3 regions of the Teredinibacter purpureus genome follow, and region 2 is predicted to be linked to each of the others. Evidence: predicted binding sites of a transcription regulator. Region 2 holds the regulator's gene; each other region holds the start of a gene.
What was found. Region 2 encodes FNR, which switches genes on or off when oxygen is low (the NO sensors DNR and NnrR bind a similar motif). Its sites were predicted from a motif close to TTGATNNNNATCAA; they were not measured.
Positions count from the first base shown of each region.

Region 1: H5647_RS20045 (FG-GAP repeat protein) is a predicted target of FNR. The motif match lies at 3,060-3,073, and genes of this name have one in related genera.
Region 3: H5647_RS08730 (nitrate reductase subunit alpha) is a predicted target of FNR. The motif match lies at 1,445-1,458, and genes of this name have one in related genera.

Region 1 covers NZ_CP060092.1:4,489,593-4,494,049, forward strand. Annotated here, with positions in the region: gene H5647_RS20040 (GGDEF domain-containing protein) at 1-789, shown strand, start outside; gene H5647_RS20045 (FG-GAP repeat protein) at 841-2,877, opposite strand; gene H5647_RS20050 (L-lactate MFS transporter) at 3,150-4,448, shown strand.
Region 2 covers NZ_CP060092.1:2,922,600-2,927,056, forward strand. Annotated here, with positions in the region: gene H5647_RS12845 (hypothetical protein) at 1-287, opposite strand, end outside; gene H5647_RS22440 (SirB2 family protein) at 489-857, opposite strand; gene H5647_RS12855 (DUF4202 domain-containing protein) at 873-1,472, opposite strand; gene fnr (fumarate/nitrate reduction transcriptional regulator Fnr) at 1,491-2,234, opposite strand; gene H5647_RS12865 (hypothetical protein) at 2,319-3,161, opposite strand; gene H5647_RS12870 (D-hexose-6-phosphate mutarotase) at 3,272-4,105, opposite strand; gene trhP (prephenate-dependent tRNA uridine(34) hydroxylase TrhP) at 4,145-4,457, opposite strand, start outside.
Region 3 covers NZ_CP060092.1:2,047,373-2,051,829, reverse strand. Annotated here, with positions in the region: gene H5647_RS08730 (nitrate reductase subunit alpha) at 1-1,351, opposite strand, end outside; gene H5647_RS08725 (HAMP domain-containing protein) at 1,572-3,422, shown strand; gene H5647_RS08720 (NnrS family protein) at 3,454-4,457, shown strand, end outside.

The DNA.
Region 1 (4,457 bases), 1.6 Mb from region 2:
TACGTCAACAATCGATTACGGATTGGCTTGGTACACAAACGTATTGGAGTAGAACCCAAACTATACCTTTCAGCTATATTCACCTTAAAAACACTCCTAAACGATATGTTAAAAAACGCCATATCGGATACGGAGCATTTAACAAAGGTATTGCTCGCCCTCGAAAAAATCCTGCAATTTGACGTTACACTAGTGTTTGATACCTACATACGGAGCCTATTGACGGAGATAGAAATTTCCAAAGAAAAATCTGATCAATACGCTAGAGATTTGGAAGATAAAGTGCGGGAGAGAACAGCACAGTTAGAGCGCCTTTCACGAACAGACCCGTTAACAGGTTTGTTAAACGTACGTCATTTACACGACACGCTCACCGGCACTTTGCGCGCGGCCCAGCGCCGCAATGAACCCATCTGTTTTGTTTACTTTGATATTAATGATTTTAAGCACATTAACGATACTCATGGCCATATGAAAGGCGATGAAATATTGCGTGCCGTAAGTGATACGATTAAGTTAGTCTCACGCTGTGAAGACAGTGCCTTCCGATACGGAGGCGACGAGTTTTGCGTAATTTTACCCAATTGTACTGAAGAGCACGCTAAAACCATTTACTCTACTCGTTTTGCGGAAGAACTTAAGCAGTACCCTGAGAATGTTTCGGTGAGTATCGGTATTATTCAAACAGGGCCCGAAAGTTTTTTAGATGCTGACAACTTAATCCAGCAGGCGGACCATCGAATGTACGTCGAAAAACAAAAAATGAAGTTAACCGTGGTAGGGAAATAGAGCGCAAAGGCCGACCCCCTGCGCTCTATTCATTACTATCAACTTTAGGTTTTAAAACAAATAAACCGCTCCAGAATCTTGCGCTGCATTACTATTTAACACTGCATCCACCCCTACGTGATGGCTATCTTCGCCTTCAGCCCCCACCACAAGAGTGTTGCCCGAGGCATCGATAACAAGAGATTCACCAAAACGGTCTCCGGCTCCAGCGTTCGGTGATTTTACATATTTTACTTGCTGCCATTGCTCTGCCAACTCAAAAGCATACACCGCGCCGGCATCAACAGCAGCGTTATCGCCGTCATGGCTATCGACTTCGGTGTTCCCACTGTCCTCGTTCGGCGCGCCCACCATTAACAATGTTCCCGTTGCGTTTAACGCTAAGGCATCACCAAATTTATCGCCAATATCCGTGTTCGAGGCTTTCACATAGGCTTGTTGCTGCCATGCCATTTCGTTGCCACGCGTAAAGACATACACCGCACCACTGCTTTCAGCCGAAAAATCTGCTTGGTCGCCGTTAAGGCCAACACTACTACTCGATTCGCCCGGCGCACCCAATGCAATTGTATTTCCAAGCGCGCTTATTGAAACGGCCGCACCCAGTAATTGATTTCTGTCGGTATTGGAGGCTTTTAGATATGTATCAAACACCCAATTTGAACCTTGCCGAGCGTACACATAAGCAGCCCCCGCAAACGGCGTATTATTGTCGGTCTGATCAAGGTTGACACCCACGCTGTTGGACGACTCTCCTGGCGCACCGACAACAAGCATATCGCCTGCCGCGCTTAAGGATATTGATGCTCCGTAACGATCCCCACTTTCCCCTTGCGGTGCCCTTAAAGCTGCTTCCACTTGCCAGCTTTCACCGTTAACGGTATACACGTACAAAGCGCCTAACTCATTAGAGTGCTTTGGTGCACCAACGGCAATAGTGCCGCCATAAGCGCTTATGGCAACCGATGAACCAAATAAAGCCTGCGCCGTGGTGTCCGAGGCTTTTAAGTAACTACGCTGCAACCACACATCACCCAAGCGTTGATACACATACGCCGCTCCCGCATGTTCCGCAGAATTATCGCCACCATTTCCACCAACGCCCATCGCAGAACTTGATTCATATGGCGCGCCTACCACCAACACATTGCCATCACCACTTAAACTTAACGCTGTACCAAAGCCATCACCCGCGCCAACATTATTGGCCTTAAGATACGCTTGAAAATACCAATCCATTCCACTCTTTTTATAGACATAAACAGCACCGGAGCCACTGCTGTCATTGCTGCCCCTGTCACCATTAATCTGTGCAGTACTATCTTCACCTGCTGCGCCAACCGCAAGGGTATTGCCATCGGCACTGATTGCGACAACGCCAAGCCCGTCAAAGGCTTCCGTATTATCCGCTTTAATATACCCAACCGCTTGCGCACGCAAACTGGCTACATCTATAGCCTGCGTAAAAAAACAATCGTCGTCTATGCAGGCTTCGAGTTTAAACTGAGCATTGAACCAATCAAATCGGTGTAATGGTATCTCGACTCGCGTGGAGTGAATGGTGCCATCAAAATCTCGACCAACTTGCTCGTATTCAGCATCTCGCTGCAACTGCCCCCACAAACGATAATGTGTGGCAGTGCTGACGCTATTCCAATAGAAGGTCAACCCTTTAAAACTGTGCCGCGCATAGAGCGACAACGAGGCGGTTCGGCCACTAAACGTATCAGCGACCTCCCCAATTGTGAGTGTCGCCGACACTGAGGTGTACAATTCATTTGACGTGAATACACGCACCGTGACATTTTGTCCGTCAACAATGGTGCCGTCTTCACTCGTAAATTCACCTCCATTAATCGAATACTCTCCCCCTTCAATGCTAACGGCGATTTCAACATCAAAACCCGATACTTCAATAATATTAGACTCGGCATACACGCCTAATCCAAGCCCGTACTGGTCGGTGAAATAAAAGGTGTCAGGCGTTGAATCGTCTTCGGATTCACTCTCCGTGTTGTCACTGCCACCACATCCTTGTACCAGAAACACCATAAGTACACTCGCTATCACTCGCCACGCATTCTTCATTCAAACCCCTTTAGTTAATCATTGATGAGATACCGCTTGTCAGCGGTAAGACGCGACTAGTGTGGGAGATGTATTCGATAAGTTGGGTTAAGCCAGCGTAAAGAACCGTTAATTCGCGTTAAGTTCTGTAAAGCATACCTTCGGGAGCAACGGCTCAATTAGTGACGCCATCCCCTCTGCCATTGACCTCTATCAACGGCCCAAATGCACAACCATAATAAAGTGCCGGTAAACAGACCCTCTTCAACAACTGACAATATAGGATTAGAGCAATGAAAAACCGCTGGCTTATCGCGCTATCCGGGGTAGGCATTCACGTGTCTATTGGCTCCGTGTATTCATGGAGTGTCTTTAATTTGCCACTAGCCTCTACATATTCGTGGGAAAACACATGGGCTGGGCAAACTTTTGGGGAAAGCTCCGCTATCGCGATGACGTTCAGCCTTGCCATTTTCTTTCTCGGCATGTCGGCCGCTATCATGGGCCGCTTTGTAGAACGCAGGGGGCCGCGCGTATCAGGTTCGGTTGCCGCCTTATTTTTTGGCTTAGGCATGATTACAGCAGGCATAGGCACATGGGCTGAAAATATTTACCTTTTATGGCTGGGGTATGGCGTACTAGGCGGTATAGGTTTGGGAATTGGTTATATCACGCCGGTATCGACGCTCGTTAAATGGTTCCCAGACCGCCGTGGCTTGGCAACGGGCTTGGCCATTATGGGCTTCGGCTTCGGCTCAACAATCGCCAGCGTAAGCTTCAACAGCATTATTGAAGCAATCAGTATTCCCGCCGCATTTATCATAATGGGAGCCGTTTATTTGGCCGTCATGTTAATGTCCGCATCCTACCTGCAACGCCCTCCCGAAGGCTGGATGCCCGACGGCATGAAAGAAGCCATTAGCGCCGGAAAGAAAACACTCACAGAAGATCTCTCCCAGCAAACCGCTAACGAAGCCGTTAAAACAGGCCCTTTCTGGGGGTTATGGACAATGATGTTCATAAATATCAGCTGCGGTATTGGCGTTATTTATTCAGCTTCACCACTCGCACAAGAAAGTATTGGTTTAACCGCCGCCGAAGCTGCCGCAGTAGTAGGGGCTATGGCGCTGTTTAACGGTTTAGGTCGAATTGGATGGGCATCGTTTTCGGATTATCTCGGTCGAGGCAACACCTATCTCGCGTTCTTTATTCTACAAATCGCACTGTTTTGGGCGCTCCCCAATATTACCAGCGTCGTACTCTTCCAGATCGTGCTGTACACCATTTTGACCTGCTATGGCGGTGGTTTTGCAACGCTTCCCGCATTTATTGGCGATTTATTCGGTACTAAAGAGCTCGGCGCAATACACGGTTATGTACTCACTGCATGGGCGCTTGCCGGTATTGTTGGCCCACAGCTTACCGCACAATTACACACCATGACCGGCAGTTACGAAACAACGCTCTACATTTTTGCGGGTGCGTTTGTTGTTGCCTTAGCCGTCTCCCTTTTAATGAAAGCGTATATTGCGCGAGCAACCGGCTCGGCACAACCAAAACACTCGCCGCTGGCCAACCAGCCTACCGGCTAACATTCTCTA
Region 2 (4,457 bases):
CATTCCACCATCCATTCTTTGCGTTGTATCACGAAGTTTTGGATATTTCTCATTCCGCCTTTATAGCGAGTGTTGAAGTGGTGAGTCTTGTAGTTGTCTAGGCTACTCATGGATGAGGTCATAAAATCCATGCGTGTATCGTCGCAATGTTTCCAAGATAAGTAGGCGGGAAAGGTGACGTTATTGTCTGTCTCTGCTTTTGCTTTCAAGCACTGCTCGTCACATTTGTCGGCGGCGGACGCTAATACCGACAAGAAGAGGGTACAGATCATTACCAGATTTTTCATTTGATTCCACCGTTTGAGCCAAGTTTTATTTAATAGATTTGTATGGCATTCACCTTCATTAAAAGGTCCTATATAACAATTGTCAAGTGTTTGCGACATAGTTCCTTGATGAAAAGAGTATAAACATGAACGAAGGAAGTTGGTAGTGCCAATACGGGTGAAAAATAGTCGTTTTGATGGTTTTTCAGCTTAATCTTTTCTTTAAATTGAAGGCTTATTGATTGCTAGCCACAGTATAGAAGCGTAAGTGATAAGCGACGCCACCAAAAGTATAAAACGGTATATGCTGGCCATTGGGGTTTTGAAGATAATAAAGCCTATTCCAATGTAAAAGAGGATAAGTATTAACTTTAGTGGCAGCCAGTAGACAGCGAAAATAGGGTATCCAAAGCCAATAGCCATCGTTAAACCGCTAAGAAACAAGCCTGTATCATTAATGTGGGGGAGTATTTTAACGAGACGGTGGGTGAGTTTTTGAGGGTAATAAAGTAGCCAATAAACACGTACTATAAGCCCGATTATCGTGAGGCATGCGAACCCTATATGAAGGTGCTTTATGAGCGTTAACACGATTAAAGCTCCTGGCTATGCCCCTAGCGCTTTTTGGATGATAGCGAGTAAATGAGGTGGGTAGGAGAGTTGGAGCGCTGCGGAATGACCGGCCTCAGACATCTTTTTCCATGTTTTTTGGATAATATCAATGAGCTTTTCTTCTGCATGCTTGGCTGCGAAAGGTGCTAGATAATGTTCCAAAAATACCAAGCAAATAATGTCTTCTAGAGCCTGGGTGTCAGGGTCGCGCCTTAGTTGTCGTTTTTGTACCAAAAATTTAACGCGTTCACGTTCTTCTTCAGAGTAGCCATTTCCCGCCATTAATTCTGCTGCTCGAACGGCATGGAACAAGGAAAGCTCGGCTCGCCATTTTTTATAACCCGCTCGTCCTTCGGGGTAATCGCTGCGGGGAGATTTCCATCGTTCAATATGCTGAGCCCTGGCCGCTATTTGTAGTAGTTCAGGTGCATTTGGTGAAAATAGCGCTAGCCGTTCTGACATGCGTTTGCCGTAGAGCCATTCTTTCGCCTCGTTTTTGCCAGACTGAAGATCGAACTCTATGTTGGGGTCGTGCTGGTTAGCCTCGTCAATAAGTGATAAGACGAGGCTTAGGCGGGCATGTTGGTCTGTCATAAGGAGGCGTCTAGATGTTTAGTCGATTGAAATAGATGCGATATTTTTTAAGGCGTCCATATCTGAAATGATCACGTGCTTCTTATCGAGCGTAATGACTTCTTGTTTGTGTAGTCGGCTAAGAACTCGGCTTACAGTTTCGATGGTAAGGCCAAGATAATTACCAATATCTGATCGGGACATCGGTAAATAGAATTCTTTTGCTGAAAGACCTCTGTTGTTGTTTCGAGTAGAGATACTTAATAGCAAGGAAGCAATTCGTTCGTCAGCGCTATTTTTGCTCAATAAGGTTATGAGCTGTTGTTCTTGAGTGATTTCTTTGCTCATTAACTGAAAAAACCGGCGTTGCAAATTAGGTATTTGGGCGCTGAGTTCTTCTAGTCGAGAGAAGGGTATTTCGCACACGGCAGAGGTTTCGAGTGCTATGGCGGAATTGGTGTGGTGGTTGGAGGCAAGGCCATCCATGCCAATCATTTCGCCGGGCAGATAAAAACCGGTCACCTGCTCCTGTCCATCATGCGTCACTCTTACGGTTTTAATTGCGCCGGACCGCAAGGCGTAAACTGACTTAAATACTTCGCCCGCATGGTAGACGTGGTCTGCTTTTTGGACGGGCCGCCCTCTTTGAATGATGTCATCGAGTTTACTGATGTCGTCGACATGTAAGCTGATGGGTAGGCATATTGCCGCTAGGCGGCAATCGGCGCAGTTAACTTGAGGATTATGATGGCACTGGGGGGTAGCAACAGATTGCGGAGGCATATCAGGATCCAAGTATTAGAGGGTATGACCGGTATTATATCGGAAATTTGGTCGCTTGCCTTGCGGTATAGAACTTAAATAGGGTTACAAGTTGAGAGGGCCGGGGTTGACGGGGAGCTGTCCTGCTTTAAGCGCGCTTAAATAGCGCTGCGGGTTACAGAAATTTTGCAGTACCAGCTTTTGTAGATGGGCTTTTCCTTCGGGACCTACGTAAATACAGTTATCTTCCAGTTCGTTTTCTCCATCAAAAATTATAGTGCCCCCTGTCTCCAGCTCTTTGCTGAGTAACTTGGGTTGGTGACCTACAAATATATAATCGGGTGTTACTTGCTTGCGTACGTCGAGTACGTGATCACGTAGGTCGTCGAGGCAGTCTGCATCATGAATTTGTATGCCGATTCCTGAGAAAGCGTACTGGCGTATGAGTTTTGTCGCGACTTTTAACCGAGGTAAGTCTTCTAAGTCTTTTTGGCTTAGAACTATTTGGTAGTGGTTAAAGCCGAGACCTTTCAGTAGCGCCACATGGTCGCTGTCAATTTCGTCAATGAGCGTAGCTACGCGATGGCAGCGGTTATTGGATTCAGCCAGTGAAAAATGCGAGGCCAATGCGTGCATGATTTCAGTAAGTTCGTAAGGCTGCATGTATTTAAAGGGGAAGCACATAAGAAGAGTTTCAACGGATCTGTGACCAATAGCTTCGGACCATAGATTGATCTCCTTGCTGAGTATGTGTCCCGCAGTGTCAGGGCTGCCGAGCTGGCTCAGCGGTAGGCACGTTTCCCCGTTAACGCAGATGCTAATAGGCTTGATGGGTGATCGCCGGAAGTTCTCCAGCAATTGACTCGCTTCGAGTTGCGTCACTTTCGTTTTGCGGCGTTGCAGCGTCGGGTGCTCAGCGATATTGGATGTTGGTAGATTGTTTTGCATGAAAACAGTCTAGTTCTTGCTTCTGTTGGCGTATTGATGGAAATCAACGGTAGTGAATGCAAAGCGTTCTCAATGCTGCCAGATAGGTTCGTCGTTCGGCCGTTTTGAGATTATTGAACGCTAAGGGTTTGGCTCAGTACAATATGCTCGTTCGGCGCCAGCATAATATCGGTGGTACTAGCCGCCTCAAAGCATAGGAATTCGTGCTCGCCGCCGGGGTGAATATCGGCGGTATTGCGGGCTTCTGGGCCTGGATTCCAGAGTACCCAGTGTTGCGAGTGTGATTTTTCGATGGTGATCGAGCGCTCTAGCTGAGTGTCGGTTAGCGTCGTATGCCGGTCGTTATGATAGATGCGGTCGATAGGGCCAACGTATGGTTTATCGCCAGAATCTATCAGGTGTTGGTCGCCGGTAATTTGATCGGTGTATATGGCGTTTGTAATAGACGGAATTTTTATATTACGAGGGTCGCTAACATGGAAATAATTATGGAAGGCATAGGCAAAACAAAGTGGGGCTTCGCTATCGTTGTGAATGGCTAACGTTTGCTCTAAGGTGCGCCCGAATGTTAATGACATTACGATTCGGTTCGGATGCGGCCACGGATTATCGTGGTTGGACAGTGTGAGGCTAAGTGTTAGAGCCGTAGTACCATTGTCCTCTTTGTATTGATCTAGTTGCCATACGCGGTCTCGGGCAAGCCCATGACGACCTTTACCCTCTATAGGGCCAAACCACGGCCAGCAAATAGGAATGCCGCCACGTAATGCCGTTTTCCCGTCGTAATTAGCGGTATCACTCATCCATAAAACCGGCTTATGTCCAGATGGCTGCCAGTGCAGAACGTGCCCTCCAAACAAGGCGACTTCAGCGCTACAGGAGGCATTGTCGACCTGAATAATATCGAGAGCGCCTCTGCGAATAATATGCGGTGTGTCAGTCATGGGTGATTAGACCTTAGTGTGGGAAAAGGATGGGCAGAATTATAAGTGTCGCATCAGCATGGCATAACCGCCATCATCGTTGAGCGATAAGTCGGGTGCCTGGATACGTACGGTATGTCCAGAACCTGGCGCTACCTCAATGGCCGTGCCGTTTATTTTTTCGAGCGTATTAATATTAAACGCGAGGTTACCTTGTGGGGTAATCAGCTCAACGCTGTCACCAATACCAAAGCGATTTTTTACATCAAGGGTTAGCCAGCCAGAAGAGGCGTCGTAGTGCGAGGCTTCAGCAACAAATTGCTGTGCGCTATTATCAGAAACCCCTTTTCCATAATTTTGATATTCGCTTGGT
Region 3 (4,457 bases), 880 kb from region 2:
TGTGGTCGGTGCTCGCGAAATAATTAAATTCGTGTTCTTGACCACCAAAATAAGGGAAGGCGACATCGGCTACTTCGTCTGCAATCTCTTTTAACGAGGTGTGTAAATCCAACTCTTTGCCTGAGACGCCGTCACGTGGCTCGATATTCCATTTGCCACTTTCACCCCAACGATAACCAATAGAGCCAGTAGGCGATACGAGTTTGCCATCGGCATTGAGTGCAATTGTTTTCCATTCGGGGTTGTTTTCCTGACCGTGATTTTTCTTTAAATCACTTGCGCGTAAAAACGAGCCTTGCTGCAACCCTTGCTCTGAAGGCTCGAGTTTTACAAGGTAGGGGAAATCGGTTGTCGTTTTTACATACTCTTTAAAGTATGCACTAGGTTTTTCAACGTGGAATTCTTTTAGAATTACATGGCCCATGGCCATGGCCACAGCCGCATCGGTACCTTGTTTAGCGGGCACCCACTCATCGGTGAGTTTGGCAACTTCCGAATAATCAGGCGTTACGGAAACCGTTTTGGTCCCCTTGTAGCGCACTTCGGTAAAAAAGTGTGCATCGGGCGTACGGGTTTGGGGAACATTAGAACCCCACGCAATAATGTAACCCGAGTTGTACCAATCCGCCGATTCCGGTACATCTGTTTGCTCGCCCCATACTTGAGGGGAGGCGGGCGGCAAATCACAGTACCAATCATAGAAACTTAGGCAGTTACCACCAATCAACGATAAATAACGCGAACCCGCCGCATAGCTCACCATCGACATCGCAGGAATGGGTGAAAACCCTGTAATACGGTCTGGACCATATTCTTTCGCGGTGTATACGTTAGAGGCTGCAATAATTTCATTGACCTCTGCCCAGTTCGAACGCACTAAACCACCGAGGCCACGCTTGGTTTTATACTGTTTAGTCTTTTCAGGGTCCGACACAATGGACTCCCATGCCAACACTGGGTCGGGATGGGTTATTTTGGCTTCGCGCCACAACTGTAAGAGATGCTTACGGATTTTAGGGTATTTTAAGCGGTTGGCACTGTAGATATACCAGCTGAAACTGGCACCACGCGGGCAGCCTCTCGGCTCATGGTTTGGCAAATCCGGACGCGTTCGAGGATAGTCTGTCTGTTGCGTTTCCCACGTGACCAATCCATTTTTCACATAGATTTTCCAGCTACATGAACCAGTACAGTTCACGCCGTGGGTGGAACGAACAATTTTATCGTGCTGCCAACGCTTACGATAACCGTCTTCCCATTCTCGGTCTTCGTTGGTTGTTACACCGTGTCCATTGGAAAAGCTGGTTTTCTTAACATTAAAAAATCTCAGCTTGTCTAAAAAGTGGCTCATGATTGTGTTCCTCGACAACGCTTGTGTGCGGGCTTTGAAAATTCCGCGTGTACGGATATAACCGCCACTATAGGAACCTAACGCTGCACTCTATTGATCTAGATCAAGGCCGTTTTGGAGGTATCTATTCGTTCATTAAACTCTACCCATAAAGGGGTATACGGGTGTCGGTTAGATTGTTGATGGCATACAATGGAGCACTTCAACAGGTAGGCATGCGATGAATGAGTCTTTAAACGAGCGCCCTCCCACGCGTTTTAATCGGTCAGTAATGAGCTATATCACGCTCTCGCTTGCGGCTATTATCGGCATTACGCTCATTAGCATTTTTATTTCGTTCTGGGTGACAGAGCTGGCCGACAAAGATGCCCAGGCTATTAACCTTTCCGGTTCCATGCGAATGCAAACCTATCATATTGGTTTGGCGATGGAGCGCGGCCAGCCAGATCAAGCTATTAAGGCAATAGAGAAATTACACCATACGTGGAATCACTCTCTTTTCTCTCAACAACATGCGCTTCTCTTAGAGCCAAAATCCACACATAGCGCGCTCACCCGTTTTTTTAGCGTGGCCTACAGTAATTGGCTCTCTAATACTAAACCGGCATTAATAGCAATGCTCGATAGCACACCTAATATTGTCGACACCGAGCACCTGCTCGAAAACCAAGTCCTGTTAACCGACGCTCTGGTGACGCAGTTCCAAAAAGACGCCGAACGTAAGATTATGAACTTGCGCTCCTTTCAGCTTCTCGTTCTGCTCATAACGGTATTGGTGGGTAGCCTTATTTTCTACCTATTAAAACACCGTATTGAAAAGCCGTTAACCCAACTTACCGAAACCGCAGAAAAAATTGGCGAGGGTGATTATCAACAGCGTGTAGATGTTTCGGGCAACGATGAGCTGACGTTACTCGCCACAACGTTTAACCGAATGAGCGACTCTATCGCTGAGTCTTATAGCCAACTTGAAGAACGTGTAGAAGCGAGAACCAAAGAATTACAGCAAAATAATATAACGCTAGATTTTTTGTTTAACACGGCCCGCACAATACTTGAGTCGCCCAGCGATACCCTCGATTTTCATGCCATTATTGAAGATTTAGCTCAGGTATTAGGAGACCATCGTTTAGAACTTTGCCTGTTTACCGAACACGGTGGTCAACCTTATATGCAAGTGGGCTCTCATAACGATGATGGGGAACTCTGCGAGAAAAAGAACTGTTTTGATTGTCGTAATCCCGCCAATTTTAAACAACCCATCAATCTGCCGGGCGAAAAACGCATCCCCATCGTTATGGGTGACCGCCAATACGGTATTATCGATGTGCAATACACGGCTCTCCACAATATCCCGGAATGGCAGCACAGCCTCGTTCAATCCGTTGCGAACCAACTCGCTATTGCACTCTCTATGGCACAACAAAAAGACCGAGAAAACCGGTTTGTAATGTTGAGCGAACGCACCGTTATTGCGCGCGAACTTCACGATTCTCTCGCTCAATCGTTATCCTATTTACAAATACAGGTTACGCGGTTACAAAAGTCTCACGACAAAAATAAATTTGAATTACAACAACCCATTATTGATGAGCTACGCGAAGGGCTTTCGGCGGCCTATCGGCAACTGAGAGAACTTCTTACTACCTTCCGACTAAAGATGGACGACGGCGGGCTACATACGGCGCTGCAAAGTACCGTTACACAGCTAAGTGAACGTAGCGATATGAGCGTGCAACTCGATTACCGTTTAACCGATTTACCACTAACGCCGAGTGAAGAAATTCATTTACTGCAAATAGTGCGTGAAGCCGGTCAAAACGCAATTCATCACTCCAAGGGTGATAACGTCTTAATTCGTTTACAGCATAACCGTGATAAAAGCGTAACACTCCTCGTTGAAGACGACGGCGTGGGCATTCCCGATACACCCGAAAAGCTTAATCATTACGGGCTTGCGATTATGAATGAACGAAGTCGAAATCTTGGTGGCGCAATTGAGATACAACCGCGCAAAGAAGGAGGAACACGTGTCGGGTTTACATTTATTCCGAGTGTTCAACGCCTTTAATGACCTTACTATTTAAGAGAATATCTCCATTATGACAATACCCGTATTACAATTGGCGTTTAGGCCACTCTTTTTACTCGCGGCACTCTTTGCAGTAGTTGCCATGGCTATTTGGATAGTAGTCATAAAAGGCGTTATAGCGCTCTCCCCTTACGGTGGCCTTTTATTTTGGCACAGCCACGAATTACTCACAGGGTTTAGCTCTGCGGTACTGGCCGGTTTTCTTTTAACTGCGGTGCAAAACTGGACCAACGTACCGGGTATTCGTGGGCATAAGCTACTGTTACTCGTCTTGCTATGGATTGTCGCACGTCTATTAATGCTATTCCCCATAATTCCCTCTCTTCTTATCGCACTTGTCGACCTTAGTTTTTTAGCCCTCACAGCCTTTTATTTTTCTCAACCCCTGATTCAAACCAATAATCGTCGAAATTTAAAACTATTAGTTATTCTGGGATTATTAATTGCCGCCAACGCATTAAGCCATGCGGGTGTTATTGCTAACGACCCATCACTGGTACAAAAAGGCGTCGCGCTTTATGGCTGGCTTATGATCATAGTCATGACCGTCATAACGGGGCGAATATTGCCTATGTTTACCGCTAACGGAAGCGGTACTCCACGTGTTGAAAACTGGTTTGCCTTAGAAGTAAGCACCATAGTGTTAACCGCCGTCTGCGCGCTTCTATTTGGATTGAATTTAACCGCTATGTTACCCAAAGCAGCCTTGGTCGCCGTAGTGGGCCTTACAGCTTTAACGCATTTACTGCGTTGTTTACGCTGGCGCCCATGGGTAACGTGGCGCTTTCCCTTGCTTTGGTCGCTTCACTTCTCCTGCTTACTTATACCCACGGGGTTATTGGCGCTACTAATCTCACTATTATCACCTTCTTACTCTCAAGCAACGGCCCTACATTGGTTGTTTGCAGGCGCTATGGCCAATATGATTTTAGCGATGATGTCACGTATTGCATTAGGCCACACGGGCAGGCCCCTTAAACCAAAGCGCTTACTAAGCCTTGCCTATATTGCGTT